2 regions of the Proteus sp. Marseille-Q3619 genome follow, and region 1 is predicted to be linked to the other one. Evidence: predicted binding sites of a transcription regulator. Region 1 holds the regulator's gene; the other holds the start of a gene.
The links. Region 1 encodes CRP, which controls carbon source genes, mostly activating them, when cyclic AMP is high. Its sites were predicted from a motif close to ATGTGANNNNNNTCACAT; they were not measured.
Positions count from the first base shown of each region.

Region 1 (3,219 bases):
GATGAAAGCTTTATTGTTATTCGTTTTCGAGGCTTAACCGATATTGATTTTCCCTATTTACTTGCGATGTTGCATGGCTCATTTATGTCAACAATAAATACTATTGTTGTACCGGGCGGGAAATTAGGATTAGCGATGGAATTAATTATGGCGCCATTAGTCAAAAAATTATTAAATGGCGAAAAGATAAGTTAACCAAAATAAAATTTATCTCTATAAAAATAATATCCCATTAATTAAGGGATATTATTTTTCGAATTAAACTTTATTTTAAAATATCAAAATTAGTCGGCATCTTTTATTTCAAATGAATGCGTAATATTGGCTGCTTTTCCTAGCATTAAAGAAACAGAACAATATTTTTCTGCGGATAATTGAACAGCTCGTTCTACGATTTTATCCGTTAATTCTTTACCTGAAACAATAAAATGTAAATTGATATCAGTAAATAGACGAGGGGCTTCTTCGCGTCTTTCTGATGTTAATTTCACTTCACAATCAGTCACTTGGTGACGACCTTTACGTAAGATGCTCACAACATCAATAGCGCTACACCCACCTGCAGCAATTAATACCATTTCCATTGGGCTTGGTGCTTTATCACCCGAATTTCCATCCATCATGATTTGATGACCAGAAGAAGACTCACCGACAAAAGATAAATCTTCTACCCACTTAACTCTCGCTTCCATTTATTTTCCCCTAAAGATGACAGAAACTAAAAGAGTACATTCTCATAATTCAACTAGCAATTAGCAAATAGGTTTATTATGCTGACTGCGTAAAACGAGACTTAATGCACTAATTGTGTTAAAAACAATATCTGCTTGATGATAGTGGTTAAGATCAATGCATTATTTTCTCATTTATTATAATCTACTCCATATTAACTTACCGTGTTCTCAGGAAGTTAATAGGTAAAGATAGGATTTTTAAGCACGCTGTATCAAAAGGGAACCTATCCGTTTTGAAAGGCTGCATTTAACGTACAGAGGATAACGCGAATGGTTCTCGGCAAGCCGCAAACAGACCCGACTCTTGAATGGTTTTTGTCACACTGCCATATTCACAAATATCCATCCAAGAGCACGCTGATCCACCAAGGTGAGAAAGCGGAAACACTTTATTATATTGTTAAAGGTTCCGTGGCTGTTCTTATTAAAGATGAAGAAGGAAAAGAAATGATCCTCTCCTACCTAAATCAGGGGGATTTCATCGGTGAACTTGGATTATTTGAAGAAGATCAAGAACGTAGTGCATGGGTTAGAGCAAAAACAGCCTGTGAAGTAGCAGAAATTTCCTATAAAAAATTCCGTCAATTAATTCAGGTTAACCCTGATATTCTGATGCGCCTTTCTGCTCAAATGGCGAACAGATTACAAACAACATCAGAAAAAGTAGGTAACCTTGCTTTCCTTGATGTTACAGGCCGTATTGCACAGACCTTACTAAACTTAGCAAAACAACCCGATGCCATGACGCATCCTGATGGCATGCAAATTAAAATTACACGTCAGGAAATTGGTCAAATCGTTGGTTGTTCACGCGAAACTGTAGGCCGTATTCTCAAAATGCTAGAAGATCAAAACCTGATCTCAGCACACGGTAAAACTATCGTCGTTTACGGGACTCGCTAAGTTTCCCCACCCCGAACAAACAATAGCCCAATAAAAGGGCTATTGATGATACAATCTGTATAAACCCCATCCTTATAGATGGGGTTTTTAGTCCGCACTACCCTTTTACAAATTCCGCAATAGCCGCTTTTAATGCCACCATTCCTTCTTGTAATTCTTCTTGGGTAATAATTAACGATGGTGTAAAACGCATTACATCTGCTCCTGCGTTTAACATCATTAAGCCATGTTTGGCAGCAAGACTGAGTAACTCTTTGGCTTTACCTTTATATTGTGGTGCCAATTGCGCACCGATCAATAAACCTTGTCCACGGATTTGCGAAAAGACATCGTACGTTTGATTAATTGCCACCAGTTCATTCACAATCCATTGATAGCGCTTTTCTACACCCTCAAGTACCTCAGGTGTATTAATTAAATCAAATGCGACATTACCCACTGCACAAGCTAATGGATTGCCACCATAAGTTGTACCATGAGTCCCTACGCCCATTACAGAAGCTATTTCATGTGTTGTTAACATCGCACTGAGTGGAAAACCACCTCCTAGCGCTTTTGCAGTTGTAATAATGTCTGGTGTCACATCATAGTTCATATAGGCGAAAAGCTTGCCTGTACGTCCCATACCTGTTTGTACTTCATCAAGAACAAGCAGAGCTTGATGCTTATCGCACAATTCACGTAGCCCCCTCATAAACTCAGGTGTTGCTGCCGTGACACCACCTTCACCTTGCACAGGTTCCAATACGACAGCACAAGTATGGTCGTCAATAACAGCTTTAACCGCCTCTAAATCATTGAAAGGAATATGCACGATATCTGCAGGCTTAGGGCCAAAACCATCTGCATATTTAGGTTGCCCACCAACAGATACTGTAAACAGTGTTCTGCCGTGGAATGCATGGTGAAAAGCAATAATTTTAGTTTTATAAGGACTATGGCGAGTGATGGCATAATGGCGAGCCAACTTAAATGCTGCCTCATTCGCTTCTGCGCCTGAATTGGCAAAAAAGACACGTTCTGCAAATGTGTTATCTATTAATTTTTGTGCTAAACGCAATGCTGGTTCATTAGTAAAAATATTACTAACATGCCAAAGTTGTTCGCTTTGTTCTTTCAAGGCTTGATTAAGAGCAGGATGAGCATGCCCCAGTGCTAAAACAGCAATACCACCAGCAAAATCAATATACGATTTTCCCTGCTGATCCCAAACACGGCTACCCATCCCTTTGACAGGAATAAATTCTGCGGGTGAATAAATTGGCAACATTACTTGATCGTAAGTTGCCCGGTTGATGCTTTGCTTTGTCATTACCCCACCTGATCGTTATTCATATTCAATATGAAAATATAATCACTAAATATGAATAAAAAATCAAATGTGGTTTTGTATAAAAAGGCGTTATTTCGCTATTTAAATGCTATCCATTTAATATTTAAGGAAATTATTTAATAGCTCATGCCCTTGTTCACTTAAAATACTTTCTGGGTGAAATTGAACCCCTTCAATTGGCAGAGTACGATGGCGAATTCCCATAATTTCATCAACATTTCCATCATGTTGGCTCCATGCCGTCACTTC
Region 1 is NZ_CBDIMP010000001.1:1,900,903-1,904,121, forward strand. It holds gene ACWPWK_RS08700 (phosphoribulokinase) at 1-195, shown strand, start outside; gene ACWPWK_RS08705 (OsmC family protein) at 285-692, opposite strand; gene crp (cAMP-activated global transcriptional regulator CRP) at 1,005-1,637, shown strand; gene argD (bifunctional acetylornithine/succinyldiaminopimelate transaminase) at 1,735-2,949, opposite strand; gene ACWPWK_RS08720 (aminodeoxychorismate synthase component II) at 3,067-3,219, opposite strand, start outside.

Region 2 (3,219 bases), 1.0 Mb from region 1:
CAAAGCCATTCCACTGCGTTTATATGGTGAAGATATTCCTGCTCGTATTGAAATTCGTGGCGAAGTCTTTATGAATGAAAAAGGCTTTGAATATTTAAACGAAGAAGCGCGCCGCACAGGCGGAAAAGTTTTTGCTAATCCTCGCAATGCCGCAGCTGGCTCATTAAGACAGCTTGATCCTCGTATTACAGCAAAACGTCCATTAACCTTTTTCTGTTATGGTGTCGGTGTACTTGAAGGTGGCGAATTACCTACAAGCCACTATGAGCGCCTACAACAATTTAAAAAGTGGGGATTGCCCGTTAGCGATGCTGTAAAACTTTGCACCGGCAGCAAAGCAGTACTTGATTTTTATCACCATGTAGAAGAAGTTCGCCCCAATTTAGGTTTTGATATTGATGGTGTTGTTATCAAAGTTGATGATATTGCATTGCAAGAGGAACTGGGTTTCGTATCAAGAGCACCACGTTGGGCTATTGCTTATAAATTCCAAGCTCAAGAGCAAATGACGATTATCAAAGATGTCGAATTCCAAGTAGGACGCACTGGAGCGATTACACCTGTTGCACGTTTAGAACCTGTTCAAGTTGCAGGTGTTGTTGTGAGTAATGCAACGTTACACAATGCTGATGAAATTGAACGCTTAGGAATACGCATTGGCGATACGGTCGTTATTCGTCGAGCTGGTGATGTTATTCCTCAGGTTGTCAGTGTGATTGAAGAAAAGCGCCCTGATGATGCTCAAGAGATTGTCTTTCCGACACATTGTCCTATTTGTGATTCTGATGTTGAGCGCATTGAAGGCGAAGCGGTTGCTCGTTGTACTGGCGGCTTAATTTGTGGAGCGCAACGTAAAGAAGCACTTAAACATTTTGTTTCACGTCGAGCTATGGATGTGGATGGAATGGGCGATAAAATTATCGACCAACTGGTTGAGAAAGAATATGTCAAGACACCAGCAGATCTCTTCCGTTTAGATGAAAAAATTCTATCTGGTTTAGAGAGAATGGGTGAAAAATCAGCTAAAAAATTGATCACTGCTTTAGATAAGGCTAAATCAACGACATTTGCACGTTTTATTTATGCACTTGGTATTCGAGAAGTTGGTGAAGCAACAGCAAGTGGATTGACAACACATTTCTCAACCCTTGATGAATTACGAAATGCAGATGTAGAAGCGCTAAAATTAGTCCCTGATGTGGGTGATGTCGTCGCTAAACATGTCGTTAATTTCTTCCAAGAGGAACACAATAAAACGGTTATAGATCAATTGATCAATGATGCCGGTATTACATGGCAAGCGCCTGTTATTGTGACTCATGAAGCGGGTGATAATCCTTTTGCTGGTAAAACCGTTGTGTTAACTGGGTCACTTTCACAGTTAACGCGTGATGAAGCAAAAGACAGATTAGTGGCGTTAGGCGCAAAAGTAAGCGGAAGTGTTTCTAAAAAAACTGACATGGTCATTGCGGGTGAAGCAGCAGGCTCTAAGTTAGTGAAAGCTAACGAATTAGGGATAACTGTTATCGATGAAGATGAAATGATACGATTACTTGATCAATCGAAATAATCATCCTAATATTTAATAAATGCTACTGGGAAACCTTCTCAGTGGCATTTTCACTTAAGCTAAATTTACATTTAATGTTTCTTAAGTAACTTTCAAAGTGTGATCAACCTATCTTATTTAATAAATAGTGTGTATGCGGTTTCATGAGATTGTGACAGTAGTCACATCGTAATGTTACGCGTTACATAAAATGCTCTACAAGATTTATTTTTATTTTTGGAGCATGCATGTCCTCTATCATTCACTTCGTTTTAGCACTCGCCGTTATTGGCGCATTAGCATTCGTTGCGAGTAACAACCGCAAAGGGATCCGTCTGCGTTATATCGTGCAGTTATTAGTTATTGAAATCGCATTAGCATGGTTCTTCCTCAACTCTGATGTTGGTGAAGGTTTTGTTCGTGGCTTCGCTGGATTATTTGATCACTTATTAGGCTATGCCGCACAGGGTACTGAGTTTGTATTCGGTGGCATGATGAAAGGTGGTTTAGCATTCTTCTTCTTGAATGTTTTATGTCCAATTATCTTTATTTCTGCATTAATTGGTATTCTTCAACATATCAAAGTATTACCTTTCGTGATCCGCATTATCGGTACTGTGCTTTCTAAAGTGAACGGTATGGGGAAACTGGAATCATTCAACGCGGTGAGCTCACTGGTTCTTGGTCAATCAGAGAACTTTATTGCCTATAAAGATGTATTAGGCAAAATGTCTCAGCGTCGTATGTACACTATGGCTGCAACAGCAATGTCGACAGTATCTATGTCAATTGTTGGTGCATACATGACAATGTTAGATCCAAAATACGTTGTTGCTGCACTGGTACTGAATATGTTCAGTACATTTATCGTTCTTTCTGTGATTAACCCATATTCTGTTGAAAATGAAGAAGATATTCAAATGGGTAGTCTGCATGAAGGCCAAAGCTTCTTTGAAATGTTAGGTGAATACATCTTAGCGGGTTTCAAAGTTGCATTAATCGTTGCTGCAATGTTGATTGGTTTCATTGCATTAATCGCTGCTGTGAATGCGATTTTCAGCATGATTTTTGGTATCAGCTTCCAAGATTGTTTAGGTTACGTTTTCTATCCATTAGCATGGGTAATTGGTGTGCCAGAACAAGATGCATTACGTGTTGGTAGTGTGATGGCAACAAAATTAGTGTCTAATGAATTCGTTGCAATGGGTAGCTTACAAGATATCGCTTCTGAGTTAACACCACGCTCTGTGGGGATCTTATCTGTATTCTTGGTCTCATTTGCTAACTTCTCTTCAATCGGGATTGTAGCAGGTGCGATTAAAGGTCTGAACGAAGTACAAGGCAACGTTGTTTCTCGTTTCGGTCTGAAATTACTGTTCGGCTCTACATTAGTAAGCTTCTTATCAGCAGCTATCGCAGGTCTGTTTGTTTAATCTCTGAAGATAAAACAGATAGCATGTGAATAAAATAACAATGTAAACAGCGTCACTTGTTAATCAAGTAACAGAAAATAAAGCAGTACCTTTGGGTACTGCTTTTTTTATCTTTAAATTGCCCTATAATCGGTTCTATTCCTTCAATGACAACGTGGTAGAAAACATGTTAGAGAAACAGCACCTTATCGATATAGCAAACACTCAAATGCCATTTGGTAAGTACAAAGGGCGTAT
Region 2 is NZ_CBDIMP010000001.1:853,639-856,857, reverse strand. It holds gene ligA (NAD-dependent DNA ligase LigA) at 1-1,570, shown strand, start outside; gene ACWPWK_RS04050 (NupC/NupG family nucleoside CNT transporter) at 1,798-2,982, shown strand; gene ACWPWK_RS04045 (DUF3820 family protein) at 3,149-3,219, shown strand, end outside.
Region 2: the regulator CRP is predicted to act here: its motif matches at 1,720-1,737, upstream of ACWPWK_RS04050 (NupC/NupG family nucleoside CNT transporter).